DNA from 2 places in the Pseudoalteromonas sp. SA25 genome. Region 2 is predicted to be linked to the other one. Evidence: predicted binding sites of a transcription regulator. Region 2 holds the regulator's gene; the other holds the start of a gene.
The links. Region 2 encodes LexA, which represses DNA repair genes until DNA is damaged. Its sites were predicted from a motif close to TACTGTATNNNNATACAGTA; they were not measured.
Positions count from the first base shown of each region.

Region 1: a site for LexA is predicted at 2,019-2,038, ahead of GQR45_RS05570 (YebG family protein). Genes of this name have one in related genera too.

Region 1 is NZ_WTKV01000005.1:64,360-72,644, forward strand. Features, by position in the region: gene putP (sodium/proline symporter PutP) at 1-1,374, shown strand, start outside; gene GQR45_RS05570 (YebG family protein) at 1,650-1,967, opposite strand; gene GQR45_RS05575 (helix-hairpin-helix domain-containing protein) at 2,281-2,577, shown strand; gene GQR45_RS05580 (DUF6170 family protein) at 2,602-2,904, opposite strand; gene dsbB (disulfide bond formation protein DsbB) at 2,906-3,424, opposite strand; gene fadR (fatty acid metabolism transcriptional regulator FadR) at 3,968-4,681, shown strand; gene GQR45_RS05595 (peroxiredoxin C) at 5,046-5,651, shown strand; gene GQR45_RS05600 (TonB-dependent receptor) at 5,710-8,285, opposite strand, start outside.
Region 2 is NZ_WTKV01000024.1:12,555-20,839, forward strand. Features, by position in the region: gene GQR45_RS17185 (endonuclease) at 1-231, opposite strand, end outside; gene GQR45_RS17190 (DnaJ C-terminal domain-containing protein) at 463-1,431, shown strand; gene GQR45_RS17195 (chaperone modulator CbpM) at 1,431-1,751, shown strand; gene GQR45_RS17200 (membrane protein) at 1,827-2,552, opposite strand; gene GQR45_RS17205 (hypothetical protein) at 2,866-3,246, shown strand; gene GQR45_RS17210 (PaaI family thioesterase) at 3,247-3,687, opposite strand; gene lexA (transcriptional repressor LexA) at 3,855-4,472, shown strand; gene coxB (cytochrome c oxidase subunit II) at 4,956-6,098, shown strand; gene ctaD (cytochrome c oxidase subunit I) at 6,098-7,690, shown strand; gene GQR45_RS17230 (cytochrome c oxidase assembly protein) at 7,690-8,220, shown strand; gene GQR45_RS17235 (cytochrome c oxidase subunit 3) at 8,256-8,285, shown strand, end outside.

The DNA of each region.
Region 1 (8,285 bases), on a different contig from region 2:
TTAGGTGGACGAAATCTATCACCAAGTGTTGCTGCACTATCTGCAGGTGCATCTGACATGAGTGGCTGGATTTTAATGGGCCTACCTGGTGCGATGTTTGTTACTGGTTTTAGTAGTACATGGATAGCAATTGGTTTGGTGATTGGTGCTTGGTTAAATTACCTGTTAGTTGCACCTAGATTACGTGTGTACACTGAAAAAGCAAATGACTCTATAACAATCCCAGATTACTTCTCAAATCGCTTCAATGATAAGTCAAACTTATTACGTGTTGTATCAGCAGTTGTGATTATAGTCTTCTTTACTCTTTACACGTCATCTGGTGTTGTAGCCGGCGGAAAATTGTTTGAAAGCTCATTTGGTCTAAGTTATGAAGTGGGTTTATACATTACAACGGGTGTCGTTGTTTTATACACTTTGTTTGGTGGTTTTTTAGCGGTTAGCTTAACTGATTTCGTGCAAGGTTGTATTATGTTCATCGCACTGATTCTAGTGCCTACTGTTGCATACTCTTTACTTGAACAACCTCTGGAATCTACTTTACATAGTGTAAATCCAGATATGCTTAACTGGATTGGAGCAGGCTCTGCATTAGGTATTATTTCTGCAATGGCATGGGGTTTAGGTTATTTTGGTCAACCACATATCATCGTTCGTTTTATGTCGGTACGTAGTGTTAAGGATATGCCTAAAGCTCGCCGTATTGGTATGACATGGATGATTGTTGCTGCCCTTGGTGCTGTTGGTACTGGTATATTTGGTGCTGCTTATACTTATGAGAATAATATTGTAGTTGAAGATCCTGAAACGATTTTCCTAATTCTTTCTGAGTTATTGTTCCATCCACTTATTGCTGGCTTTTTACTAGCTGCAATTTTGGCTGCTATCATGAGTACTATCTCATCGCAATTGCTAGTAAGCTCAAGTTCATTGACTGAAGATTTATATAAAACATTTTTACGTAAAGATGCTAGCGACTTTGAATTAGTTACTGTTGGTCGAATTAGCGTTGCATTTGTTGCCCTGTTTGCAATTTATTTAGCGTACGATAGAGATAGCTCTATTTTAGACCTAGTAAGTAATGCATGGGCAGGCTTTGGTGCTGCTTTTGGACCACTTGTATTGTTTAGCCTTTATTGGAAACGTATGAATTTTGCTGGCGCCTTATCTGGTATGTTAGTAGGTGCGTTTACAGTGCTTGTTTGGATTTATGGTCCGTTTACTATTAATGGTGAAAGTTTAAGTAGCTTCATGTATGAAATAGTACCTGGCTTTATTTTAGCGAGTATCGCAATTGTTGTTGTTAGCTTAGTAACAAAAGAGCCAGAGCAAAATATCACTGCTTTATTTGATGAAGTAGAAAAAGAGCTTTAAATAGCAATTACTATTCATTTTAAAATGAGTAGTAAGTAATACCAATCCGCGATAATACTTAATCATTTTGCGGTGCTAAACGTGTTGCTACCGGCGTTAAAAAATTATCATTTAGAACAACTAAATATCAAATTTTTTGCCTAGCTATCAACACGTTTTCCCACCCTCAAAATAGATCACTTAATTAAGCGAATTGGTATAATAAAAAAGGGAGCAACTAAGTTGCTCCCTTTTTTATTTAGTTTGTCCCGTCCGAGGAGAGGACAATCTACGAGTTAACTTGCTTTTTTATCGTTGTTATCTTCAATTGACGCAACGTTATCTGACTTTTTACTTTTTGCTGGCGCTTTGGTAACAACTGGATCTTTGCCGCCCTTTAATATGGTCATAAAGTCATCTTTGCTTTTCGCTATTTCTAAAGCAAGTGATTCAATTTGTTGCTCACTAAGCGGTACGTCTACCTTTTCTAGCATTAGCTCAAGTGATTCTGCTATATCGAGCATCTTGTCATAAGCATCAGCTTCTTTTTTGGTAGTAAACGTCATACGCTCGACTCCGTTTCGTTCTACAACATATTTAACAACAACAGCCATGATTTCTCCTGCAAAATTGCTTGGCACCGTGGTTTGTAAAAACCATTAGATTACTGTTTTTATGTACAGTAATGGTTTGGGCGTAAATTTGCAAGCGCGAAGTATTAATTTTAGGTGTCTTAAATTTGACAAAAAACGGTAACTTTACTTTAGTTAAGCAATCACTTTGTTGTACCAGCTGCATTTTCAGGATTTCGGATCATAGTGATAATGCGTTTAGGTACACTTTAAGTGATGAGCATTTCAGTTCCTTACTTTTTGGTTTTCCTGAGCAACATTCAAAATTAAGAAAAGAAGAATAGGGACAAGTTTGATGAAAACGTTAAAAAATTTATTCATAATAAGCTTATTATGCTTACTACCTGCAACTACCGTATATGCACAACTATCGGAAGTAACTAAGCAAATGCCTCAAGTTGAGACAATTAGTATAAATAATGCTGATGCAGATATGCTTGCTAAGCTACCGGGTATAGGTAAGAAAAAAGCGCAGGCAATTGTGGATTATCGTGAAGAAAACGGCGAATTTAAAAGTGTCAGTGATTTATCGCAAGTTAAAGGAATTGGTAAAAAACTATTAACCAAATTAGAAGGGAAAATATCCCTTTAATAGCAGTAGATAACAATCAGGGCGCTATGCGCCCTGATTAAATTGTTTTAATGCATCGCTTAAGTGTTTTTTAGCAAAGTTGATTTCAATAGGTGTTGTTAAAAGTGGGTAGCAAAGTCCGCCGAGTATCAAAAACGGGATTAATATCCAACCTTTAAATACCGTGAATATTAAAAATAGTGGACTTAGTAATATTAATTTAATAATACGCAGTAACACTTTATCAGTTGGCGATAACATACTTAACGAAAGTGCTATCACGTCTTGGCGCTTGCGTACTTTTAGATGTTTAAGCTCATCTAATTGGCTTGAAAAAAATGTAAACATATCAAATCGACTTTTTAATTAATAAACGGCCAATAACTATAATAAATAGTGTTAGTGAGAAAATCCCAAATATAATTTCCATCCAAGCAGGCATGCTCAAACCAACAAATTGCCAATCTATATTTCCACAATCCCCGGTCGCCTGAAAAAAGCTAGGTATCCATTCATGTAACGACATAAACGACGGGAAGTTTGGTTCAAACTCACAGCTAAATGCAAAAGGGTCTGTGGTGGTTTGCATATCAATATGCTCGCGAGCAATTAAATATCCCCAAACACTCGATACACCCCAAATTACATACGCTAATATACGAACTGCTTTGCTCTGTGGTTTAGTCGAACCTACAATTCCTGCGCCTAATAGACCCAGTACGGCTGTACGTTGATATATGCACATTATGCAAGGCGCCAATCCCATTTGGTATTGAAAGAAAAGGGCGGTCACTTCAAGTAAAAAAACGATAGCTGTAAATAAAAGCCACGGGGTACGTTGGGTGGGTAATTGCGCAAGCCAGTTCATAAAAATTCCGCGTTTAAATAAGACGTTAGATTATGACCTAGGATAATGTATGCGGCAACAAAAAGGAAAAAAAAGCTACCGAAGTCGCTTTTTATAAGATGAAATTATTGACCACTCAATGCAGCCTCAGCAGAGGCTACATGACGCTCTACTTAGTTCCCATTGATACATAAGCTTAGTTATATCGTTTACTTATATCACATTGGTGCATTGCCTAAAAAGTTCTTTAAAGTTGCAGTTAGAGCGCTCTGTTGCATAGGTGTTCCTTTTTAATGTACTTATGTGTTTTAAGTTGATTCAGCTAGGTATGTGTAAATAAAAAATACCAGTAATTACAATGTACCTACAATGAATATTGCTCTGTATATTTATACATTGTAGCGATATTAGAGAAACCTAAATTTTATTATTTATTAATCTTTAATTTCTACTCATTTGCTTATTAATATACCTGACTTTACTTGTTAGTTATGCTTCGTCTGGTACAATCAGTCAGTTATTCGTGTAAAACGATGAGTGTTGATTAATTCGAGTGGGAACTGGATGAGAATTTTTAAAGCGAAAAGCCCAGCAGGATTTGCTGAAGAATATATAGTTGAATCTATTTGGAACGGCGATTTCCCTCCAGGTTCAATTCTACCTGCCGAGCGAGAACTTTCAGAGTTAATTGGTGTAACAAGAACGACCTTGAGAGAAGTATTACAGCGTTTAGCACGTGATGGTTGGTTAACAATTCAGCATGGTAAACCAACAAAAGTAAATAACTTTTGGGAAACGTCTGGCTTAAATATTCTTGAAACACTAGCGCGCTTAGATGAAGACAAGATGCCAGAGCTGACAGATCAGCTTTTATCTGCACGTACTAATATTAGTGCTATTTATACACGTGCTGCAATTAAGTTAAATCCTGAACGTGTAATTGAAATTTTATCACAAAGTCATGAGCTAGAAGATACTGCGCAGGCATTTGCTGACTACGATTACAAAGTTCATCACGAATTAGCCGTTGCGGGTAATAACCGTATTTATGTATTAATACTCAACGGTTTTAGAGGTTTTTATTCAAAGATTGGTTGTCATTACTTCTCTGATGCCGGAACTCGTGAACTTGCTCGTCAGTTTTATAAAGATTTAACAATCTTGGCAGAAAATAAAGAGCACGATGGTGCTATTTCGATGATGCGTAAATACGGTCATCAAACAGGTGAGATTTGGCAAAAAATCCGAGGCGATATGCCCTCAGATATAATGGATTAAATTTAAACGAGAAACCTGCATTTGCAGGTTTTTTTGTACCTGTAAAAATTAATACCACATTATATGAATTTTTAAACAATTTAATGTATTAAGCCTTCTTCAGTAACGTCAAAAGTTCTATCTAATTACAACGCAATTTACACTTCAAAATAAACCTATTATTCAAGCAGATTAGTGCAAGTTGTAAGTGTTCGTTATTTTCGATTGCTCACATCGTTAAATGCGATTGTTCTTTTGTAGTGAATAACTTTAGAATGCCAATTAATTATATGTGTTCGCTATTGGTTTTTAATTTTTAGCGCCCATATAAGTACCAGCATTGCGAAAGCAATTGAAAACAAACTCAAAATATTTGGAGAATAAAATGGGTGTATTAGTAGGCCGCCAGGCACCAGACTTTACCGCTGCAGCTGTTCTTGGTAACGGTGAAATTGTAGATAGCTATAACCTTCATGAAACAATTAAAGGTAAAAAAGCAGTTATCTTCTTTTACCCACTAGATTTCACGTTTGTATGTCCTTCTGAACTTATTGCATTTGATAAGCGTTTTGAAGAGTTTCAAAAGCGTGGCGTAGAAGTAATTGGTGTTTCTATCGATTCACAATTCTCACATAACGCATGGCGTAACACTGCTGTTGCAGACGGCGGTATTGGTAAAGTTCAATACGCACTAGTTGCAGATGTTAAACACGAAATTTGTAAAGCGTATGACGTTGAGCATCCAGAAGCGGGTGTTGCATTTCGTGGTTCATTCTTAATCGACGAAGAAGGCAATGTACGTCACCAAGTAGTGAACGATTTACCACTAGGTCGTAACATCGACGAAATGCTTCGCATGGTTGACGCGCTAGCGTTCCACACTGAGCACGGTGAAGTATGTCCTGCTGGTTGGACTGAAGGTAAAAAAGGTATGGACGCAAGCCCTGAAGGCGTTGCTAAGTTCTTATCTGAAAACGAAGGCGAGCTATAATTTAGCCCTTAGTTTTAAATAAAAAAACCGCCAATTGGCGGTTTTTTTGTGTCTTTAATTAGAAAGAAAAACTTACTTTAGTGTACAAGTAGCGGCCACGAGGGTTATGCACAGCTGATGCATAACCGTATAAATCGCCATCGCCATCACCAATTGCAAATGGTGGCTCTTCATCAAATAAGTTATTAACACCTAAAGATATTTTAGCTGACTCAGTAATACGGTACGACGTTTGTAAATCAACAAGCGTTTGCGAGTCAATCATACGTGAAGTATTGCTATCAAAGTCTAAATTGCCATCAAAGTCGATATCAGGCGTATCTTCAAATTCACCTACATAACTGATATTTACATTGGTGTTAAACTCACCAATTTCCCAGTTGGTTGAGAAAATAAAGCGATGCTCTGGGTAGCCATATTCACCCGTGTAATCACGACCATCTTTTTCAAACTTATCTTGATATGCCCACTCTAAATTAAATTTAAGTAAACCTAAGTCATCAAGAGAGTGGTTATAGTTTGCTGAAACATCAACACCAGATACTTCCTGCGATGATAAGTTTTTAAATGTGCTGTGTATTTTTTGTATTGTGCCTAAGCTTGCACCGCCTGTAGGGGCTAAACGAACACATACGGTACTATTTTGGTTACCACATTCTGCAGCATAAATAGGACCAAATTCTTCTTCATCGATTTTGTTATCTTGAGTAATACTCCATACATCAACACTTAAACCAAACTCAGCTGTTGGTGCCCAGATAACGCCTACGTTCCATGATTCTGACTCTTCTGCTTGTAAATCAGGGTTACCAGAGAACTCAATGTTGTAATCAAGTGCTTGGCAATCTAATCCTGTTTGTTCACAGCGCTGTGTATCAACAAAAAATTGGCTTTTTTGTGATGGACCTAAGCCTATTTGCGCTAACGAAGGCGCTCTAAAGCCTTGCGCCCAAGAACCACGAACCGTTACTTCGTCAGTCGGTGCCCAGCGCAGAGCTATTTTTGGATTTGTTGTTGTACCAAAGTCGCTATAATCATCGTAACGACCTGCTAATTGTAGTTCGAGGTTTTCAGCAAGTGGGATTGAGAACTCAACATATGCAGCGTATTGTTCACGATCAGCAGAAGCTGATACTGATTCAGTACCAAATATTAAGCCACGTTGAAATTGATCATCAGGGATATCATTTACATCTTCTTCACGGTACTCAATACCGGCGGCCATCATTACAGCTTCGCCACCAAAACTAAACGCTTCACCTGTAATGTTAGCGTCAAAAGAGGTCATATGAGACTCACCGCGACGCACTAAGCTAGTTGTGATTCTGTCAATTACAGCTGGGTCGTTATATGTGCCACCGAATGGATTATAGTTACCGGCATCAATTTCTTGTTGTAAGAAATCGGTGCGTACCCAGCCTTGTGTACGATCGCCTGTTTGTAGTGATTTACTGCGACCTTTTTGTACCGCTGTCTCCCAGCTCCAATCGTTTATTTCGCCTTTTAACCCTGCAACAAAGCGTAAGGTGTCTGACTCAATGTCCCATTGGCGAGCGCCTGCATCTACTGTACGGTAACGACCAATTTGAATGTCTTCACCAAATGAATTGTTTGGGTGATTAGCGGGTACCGTAAGGCCTGCATCCTCATCAAGTGGTGTTGGTGCACCTGCAGCGACAGAGCTGTTATGCTGAACAGCCATTTCTAAAAAGCCAGTAATGCCGTTATCAAAGCGGTATTCAAATTGTGAAATAGCGCCTACACGCTCAGATGCTGGGGCAACATATCCATATGGGCCGTAATCAAATAAACAGCTACCACTTGAAGTTGCATTTTCAGCAGGACAGGCAGGGTCGATTGTTTTAACGCCATCCACATAAAAGTAGCCTGGGAAACCACGAGATGAACGGAAATCTTCACCACCATAAGGTGCTTGGTTTGCAGTGCCAAGGCTGCCCATTTCATCAGAAGAAAGAGATGTGTTTTTAAAGTAATCGATAATAACAGATGCACTACTTTTTTCGCTTGTTGTACCCCAAACTAGGCTTGCTGTTGTTTCTTCATAATTTGGACCATCCGTACCGCCATAGCCTAGGTTAATCTCAACACCATCAATATCTTTCTTTAAGATAACGTTAACTACACCCGCTACTGCATCTGAGCCATAGATAGCTGAAGCGCCATCTTTTAGTATGTCGATACGCTCAATAGCAGAAACAGGAATACTGTTAATATCTACAAATGAGTTGGTGATACCTTCAGCAAAGGCACTAATTGATACACGGCGACCATTAATTAATACCAGTGTTGCATCGGCTCCTAAGCCACGTAAGCTTACTGCAGCTGAACCGTTAGCGGTTGAATCTTGGTTGTTACCACGAGTAGAGAAAGTACCGCTACCTGCTACAGGCATTCTTTCTAGAAGTTGCTGTAAATTATCGTAACCCATGTTTTCGATTTCAGCTCTACCGATTGATTGTACCGGAGAAGGCCCTTCAATATCAGTTCGCTTAATACGAGAACCAGTAACCTGAATTCGCTCTACTTTTTTAGCTTCTTCTGCTGCGTAGGCTGTTGTTGTAAAACCTGCTGATAATGCGAGTGTTGCGCCCACAATAATGCTTGGTGTAAATG
Region 2 (8,285 bases):
TACTTTGCCTGAGCGGGTAAGTGTATTTCGAGGAATGTAACCACAGTTAGAAGGATCAGGAATGAGTTTTTTGCCTTCTTTTTTAATATCACAACCGCAGTAAATACTTTTGGCGTTGTCAGGGAGGGTTTTAATTAAATGTCTTTTAGCCGTTGAAAAACGGGTAAATTGTTCGGCTGATACCGAAACGCACACACAACAAGCCAGTAAGGCCAGAATAAATCGAGTCATATCCATCACAAATGTGAACTACAGGAACAGGCAGTTTAAAGCCTTGAAGATAAAAGATAAAGTTAACTTAAGGCCTGCACTTATATTACTAAAAAGTGTCCGATTAATTTTTTATTCAAAGTTATTTTCACTATTCATTTATTTCTTACTATTTATCGTATTTTAACCACACAAGATTATACGTTAAGGAGTATGCTTAAAGCTTACTCAATATGGGGATTTGGATTGCAAATGAAATTTGTTGATTATTATGCAGTGCTTGGAATATCGCCTGATGCAGACGATAAAGCGGTTAAAGTAGCTTATAAAAAGTTAGCCAGAAAATATCACCCAGATGTAAGCAAAGAGCCTCAAGCAGAAGATAAGTTTAAAGAAATAGCAGAAGCTTACGAAGTCATTCATAACAAAGAAGAACGCACTAAATACGACGAGTTACGTCGTCATCAACAAAATCGTGCTCGTCAACAGCAAGGTAATTATGGTGGTAACAATGCCTCATCGCAAAGTAATTATCAGCAAAGCGATCCTCAAACCGATCAAGAGTTTTCTGATTTTGTTAATTCAATGTTTGGCGGCGCCGGTGGATTCAATCGTTCCGGGCAGAGCAGAAGTAACGCCGCTCGCGCGCAAAAAGGACAAGATGTGGAAATAGAGTTCCCGATTTTTCTTGAAGAGACTTTAGTTGATACCGTTAAGCCTGTTGAGTTTATGTTACCGCAGCGAGATAGTAGTGGTCGTGTCTCTGAAATTAAAAAATCACTTAAAGTGAAAATTCCCGCAGGCTCAGTAAATGGCGAACGAATTCGACTAAAAGGGCAAGGCGGATTAGGGTCAGCGAACGGGCAAAATGGCGACTTGTACTTACAAATTAGTTTAGTGCCCCACCCATTATTTGATGTTGAAGGTCATAACCTAAATATAGTCGTCCCTCTTGCACCATGGGAAGCGGCTCTTGGTACAAAAATAAATTTACCTACGTTGGCAGGCAAAATCCAATTAACTATTCCATCTAATAGTCAGTCTGGTCAACGCTTGCGTATTAAAGGTAAGGGATTAATGAGTAAAAAAGCCAAAGGTGATTTATTTGCTGTGCTTAAAATTGTTAATCCAACATCTGTTGATGATACCAGTAAAAAACTTTGGGAAGAATTAGCCGAAAAAGCTCACTTTGATCCCCGTAATAACTGGAGCAAGCCATAATGCAAATTATCGTGACACAAAAAGATGATTTACTTACTAGCAAAGAGCTATGTTTGAGTAGTGATATTAGCGAAGCAATTTTATATGAGCTAGTTGAGCACAATATTGCGGTTCCAATTGAGGGGAAGCATGTTACGCAGTGGCAATTTACGGTATCTGCAGTGACCTTAGTTAAAAAAGCGGCCCGTATTCAACATGACTTTTCGTTAGATTGGTCGGCAATAGCTTTAGTTTTACAATTGCTGGATGAGCGTGATGAGTTGATTTTCGAAAACGAAATGTTAAAGCGACATTTGAGTCGATTTAAACACTTGGAATAAAATCTGCCCTTGGGTACTTCCTAGGGCTTATTTACTCTTTGGTGAAAGTGCGCTAGTTCTTAAAAACCAATATGACTACTTTGATTTATTCTTACTTTTAATTCGGATAAATCGTTTTAGTCGTATGTTTTGCATAAGTAGTAATATTCCACTTAGGCAAAAAAGTACGCTGGTTGCTGCAAAACTAATAAGCAGCGGATTATTAAAATCCTCTCGCTCATCGTAATCCATAATATGTAACATCCAAAAAAAGTCGAAAATTCGCCATAGTGTGCTGCGAACGGTGACAACTCTGCCGTTATTTTCTGACAAATACAGTGTTGTGTTAAATGTGTCGTCAAATTGTACCTGCCAAACATTGGTTTTATATCCAACTTCTCGCATACCTTGCTTTAGCAGTACAGCGCTTGTCACTTGAGCATCAATAAGTAAGTGTGCTTTAGCATTTGCGGTAATTTGTATTTTAGTTGGCGGCTCAAAAGGCCGGCCTGTTATACCGTTAAAGCTTTGCTGTTCATCTTTATTTATTACTGTAATTATAGGTGTGGTTAAAAAGTTCTCAAAAATTATTTGTGTTGGATTAACCACCTGAGATGCAATATCGTTAAGGGAGGCAACATAATCAGCCTGCGTAAATGGGTTATTAAGAGTACGTGTTGCAAGATGCTCCCCATGAACTTTATCAAGAGGAATAGCGCTCATGACTAAACCGCCTAATAGCCAAGCTAAAATTTGTAATGTGAGCAAATAACCGAGCCATTTATGTAACTTGCGAGCATACTTAAATATTTTTTTATTCATGTTTTAGTCTTATTATTTTTAGAGGCTAGTTTATTACATTAATGGGATTAGTTACTGCGACATTTTGTCGCAGTTTAAACTATAGCTTACTGTAATCATTTAAAAATAAAAAAGATTACACTTAAATTGCTAACATGACTTATTTGTTTAATTGAGCTGAGTGTTTGATATCCAGCTAGCTTTAAACGCTAAAAAATACTTAAAAGCTGCGAAATATCCATATAAAGTGGTTAATAGAGCATAGTTGATTTGGTATAACGGTAAAACTGCGTTAAAGTTTGCAATGAAATTATTAGAGGATAAATACGAAACGATGTCGGAAATTCAATTTTTAAATGTAGATCTTGAGCTTGAATCAAAGCAAGATATTAGTTTGCTAGTGGCAGACTTGAAAAAAGTCGCGACGATTTTACATTATGACAAAGACGAATACCGTCAATTAGCGCGTATTGAAGCAACAGGTGTAGTAAACACGCCTGACAAAGCAATAAACCATATATGTGAGCTTATTGAATCGTGTTCGCGTAACGCGCTAAAGCAATGGTTAAGCTGTTCACGTAGAACGTTTGATATTGGTTTTGAATCAGGCACTTCCCCTAAGTGCTTTAATCAAGCCTTAGATGCAGATACATTACTACGTATATCTGCGATTGGTGCGGGTATGGAAATTACAATTTACCCAATCGAAAAGTAACTACCTTCGCTCTACGACTGCTGCGGTCATTTTTGATACGCAGCACAGCTCATTGCGGCTATTTGTAATTTTTATTTCCCACACTGAACTACGTTTGCCAATATGAAACGCTCTTGCCGTTGCTGTTAAAGTGCCGTTGCGAGATGCTTTTAAATGACTTGCGCTAATTTCCTGCCCCACGCAGTAAAATTTTGTAAAATCGACAACAAAGTTAGCTGCATAGCTGGCAACTGTTTCGGCAAGTACAACGTTAGCACCGCCGTGAACCATTCCCATTGGGTTATGATGCTCAGGAATTGCCGGCATAGTGGCTACTAAGTAATCATCACCAATTTCAGTGACTTCTATTCCCATGGTTTTCATTAATGTTCCTTGGCCATCAATGCCTTGTTCTAACTGCTTGCACAGCTCTAAAGTGATGGGCTGGTACCAAATACTCATAATGACTCCTTTGCTTTTTTAATCATTTATAAACCTAGCTTTAGTTATATCCCTAAAATGTACACAAGTGAAATTACTTTGGCTATTTTAAGGCTTAATTTAAATTTGCGATTTTTATTTAACTGTATATACTCACAGTTAAATGTACTGTATGGAAAACCAGTTGTATGCGACCATTAACGAACCGCCAAGCTCAAATACTCGAACTAATTAAAGTTTTTATTAAAGACACTGGTATGCCTCCTACACGTGCTGAAATAGCGCAAACATTAGGTTTTAAAAGTGCCAATGCTGCTGAAGAACATTTAAAAGCACTTGCTAAAAAAGGCGCAATTAAAATGAAACCAGGTGCAAGCCGTGGTATTCAGTTAATTGAAGAAGAAGAGCCAGAACAATTAGGTTTACCGCTTATAGGGCGTGTTGCTGCTGGTTCACCTATTTTGGCGCAAGAGCACGTTGAAAGTCACTGCAAAATCGATCCATTAATGTTTAAACCGGCTGCAGATTTTTTACTACGCGTTAACGGTATGAGCATGAAAGATATTGGTATTATGGATGGTGATTTACTTGCTGTACATCGTACTCAAACCGCTGAAAACGGGCAAGTTGTTGTTGCCCGCCTAGACGAAGACGTAACTGTAAAACGTCTTGAGAAAGCGGGTCGTAAAGTATTACTTCATGCTGAAAACGACGATTTTGAATCTATTGAAGTAGATCTTGAGAATGAGTCTTTTAATATTGAAGGCTTAGCCGTTGGCGTTATAAGAAACGCTGATTGGATGTGACTTTAAAAATAGCTTTTAAACAAGCAGTTTTATAAATGCGTACTAATTAGTACGCATTTTCTGTTTTAAATTCGCACTAAAAATAGGGCATAAATAGCTCACTGACAATTTAAGCTGTAAACTTTTTTGCACTTATATTTTCCCCCTCCGAATGCGTTAAACCCCTTTGTTTTGCTCATCTTTTGAACTTCCTATTACCTAGTTGGTTACTGATTTTTTATTAATTACTCAATATCACCTGATTGTTTTTTATACTAAAACTTGCTTGTTGTTCATTTTTTAGCTAATTATTAATGTGCTGAGCTAATAATAACTCACAGCTTTTTAGTTTTGAGAACACACAATATACACAAACACGTTGTTGGCGCAGCAAAACCAATCAATATTAAATGAGATTGACTAAAAAAATAAAAATAACGAATTGGCGTTTAAGCCGTATGCCTCTTCGCTTTGCATTCGCAATAGCATCAAAGGAGCCGTCACATGGGTAAACTGACCTCTACCTTGTGGCTTATATTATGTGTTTTTTCGCACCCAGTTTTGGCTAACAGCCAATACAATATGCGCAAAGGCGTAACCGATATAAGCAATAATGTATATCAGCTGCACATGACCATATTTATAATATGTTGTGTGATTGGGGTGATAGTGTTCGCAATTATGTTTTGGGCACTTATTCATCACCGCAAATCTAAAGGGGCTGTACCTGCCCAATTTCACGAAAGCACTAAAGTAGAAATACTTTGGACTGCAATCCCGTTTGTTATTTTAATTGCTATGGCAGTACCAGCCACTAAAACCCTAATTGCAATGGAAGATGCCAGCAAAGCTGATCTCACTATTAAAATTACAGGCTCGCAATGGAAATGGCATTATGAATATATGGGTGAAGATGTAGAGTTTTACTCTATTTTATCTACCCCGCAAGATGAAATAGCGAATCTTGCAGATAAAAATCCTAACTACTTACTTGAGGTTGATAAACCTCTCGTACTGCCAATAAATCAAAAAGTACGATTTTTAATGACTTCTGATGATGTTATTCACTCTTGGTGGGTACCTGATTTTGCAGTTAAAAAAGATGCGAATCCCGGCTTTATAAACGAAACATGGACGAACATAAACGAAGAAGGTACTTACCGAGGCCAATGTGCTGAGTTGTGTGGTAAAGATCATGGCTTTATGCCCGTTGTGGTGGTCGCTAAATCTGAGGCTGATTTTAAAACATGGCTTGCAGATGCAAAGCAGGCTAAACAAAAAGCAGCATTAGCAGATGCCGCATTACTTGATAAAACCCTCCCAAAAGAAGAGTTAATGACTTTAGGAGAACAAGTATATATGGCTAATTGTGCTGCATGTCATCAACCTACTGGCATGGGATTACCGGGTGTATTTCCTGCACTTAAAGGCAGCCCTATAGTGCTTGGCGATATAAAAGATCACATTGATGTAGTTATCCATGGACGACCTGGTACGGCAATGCAAGCTTTTGCCAAGCAGTTATCTATAAAGCAATTAGCTGCGGTTATTACTTATAAGCGTAATGCGTGGGGTAATGATACGGGTGATGTTATTCAACCGAGTCAAATACAGGCAGCACTTGATGCCAAAGTGGAGGCGAACTAATGAGTAGCATAGTAGAACAACCTAACGCCAATGAAGCTCATCATGCTCATCACCCAGCTAAGGGTTTTAAACGCTGGCTTTACACAACTAATCATAAAGATATAGGTAGTTTATATTTAATTTTTTCGCTGACCATGTTCTTAATTGGTGGTGGAATGGCCATGGTGATCAGAGCTGAATTATTTCAACCAGGTTTACAGTTGGTCGATCCTCACTTTTTTAATCAAATGACCACAGTGCATGGTTTAATTATGGTGTTTGGTGCGGTTATGCCGGCCTTTACAGGCCTTGCTAACTGGATGATACCACTCATGATTGGCGCGCCAGATATGGCATTGCCAAGAATGAATAACTGGAGCTTTTGGATTTTACCGTTTGCGTTTTTAATCCTATTGGCATCGTTATTTATGCCTGGTGGGGGTCCTGCATTTGGTTGGACTTTTTATGCACCACTGTCTACAACATACAGTAATGATAATACTGCATTGTTTGTATTTGCCGTACATATTATGGGGATTAGTTCAATAATGGGCGCAATCAATGTGATTGTAACCATAGTGAACTTACGTGCCCCAGGCATGACATGGATGAAGTTGCCCTTATTTGTATGGACGTGGTTAATTACTGCCTTTTTATTAATAGCGGTAATGCCAGTGCTTGCAGGGGCTGTCACTATGGTACTTACCGATAAGTATTTTGCGACCAGCTTTTTTGATGCCGCAGGCGGTGGCGACCCGGTGATGTTCCAACACATTTTTTGGTTTTTTGGTCATCCCGAAGTATACATAATGATTCTTCCTGCCTTTGGCATTATATCTACAATAGTACCTACCTTTTCTCGTAAAAAACTTTTTGGCTATGCCTCAATGGTATACGCCACATCCTCCATAGCACTATTGAGCTTTATTGTATGGGCTCATCATATGTTTACCACTGGGATGCCGGTCGCTGGCGAGTTGTTTTTTATGTACGCGACCATGCTTATATCGGTACCTACAGGAGTAAAAGTATTTAATTGGGTTGCCACAATGTGGAAAGGCTCAATAACTTTTGAAGTGCCAATGCTTTTTAGTATTGCGTTTATTGTGCTGTTTACCTTAGGTGGCTTTTCGGGTTTGATGCTGGCAATTACACCTGCTGACTTTCAGTACCACGATACTTATTTTGTAGTGGCGCATTTTCATTATGTATTAGTAACAGGGGCTGTATTTTCGATAATGGCAGGGGCTTATTACTGGCTGCCCAAGTGGACGGGCAATATGTTTAATATCACGCTAGCTAAATGGCATTTTTGGCTATCGCTGGTGAGTGTGAACGTATTGTTTTTTCCTATGCATTTTGTAGGGCTTGCCGGTATGCCGCGTCGAATTCCCGATTATGCACTTCAATTTGCCGACTTTAACGCAATCATAAGTATTGGTGGATTTGCCTTTGGTTTATCGCAATTGTTGTTTGTAGCTGTGGTAATTAAATGCGCGCGTGGCGGTGATAAAGTGCCTGCAAAAGTATGGGAAGGGGCAGAAGGGCTTGAGTGGGAAGTTGACTCTCCAGCGCCATATCATACTTTTTCTACGCCGCCGGTAATTAAGTAATGACACACGCACCGCTACTCAAACGTTTGGTACTTATTTGCATAGGCATGTTTGCCTTTGCCTTTGCTTTAGTACCTTTGTATGACGTGTTTTGTGATGTAACAGGGCTTAATGGAAAACCTTCGCTTGAGCAAGCAGAGCAAAGTACACAAATAGTACAAAACCGAGAAGTCGGCGTTAGCTTTACTACTCACGCACAAAGTGGTGCACCGTTTGAAGTTAAATCAAAAGAATACAGTGTAGTGGTAAAACCCGGTGCAATGCGTGAAGTAATGTTTAGTGCTAAAAATAACAGCAACCTAGATAAAGTAATGCAGGCTGTACCATCAGTCTCGCCAGGTAAAGCGGCAAAGTATTTACACAAAATAGCCTGTTTTTGCTTTGATCAGCAACCTCTAAAAGCAGGGGAAGAACTTGAATTTAAATTACTTTTTTATGTTGATACCGCACTGCCGAGCGATATTGAAGAATTAACTTTATCTTATACCGTATTTGATATTAGTGAACAGCTGGTGGCAAGTAACAACTAGCTTTTTAAACTAGTGTGAAACTAGGAGTAAATAAAATGAATCAAGAATATGAGCATTATTACGTA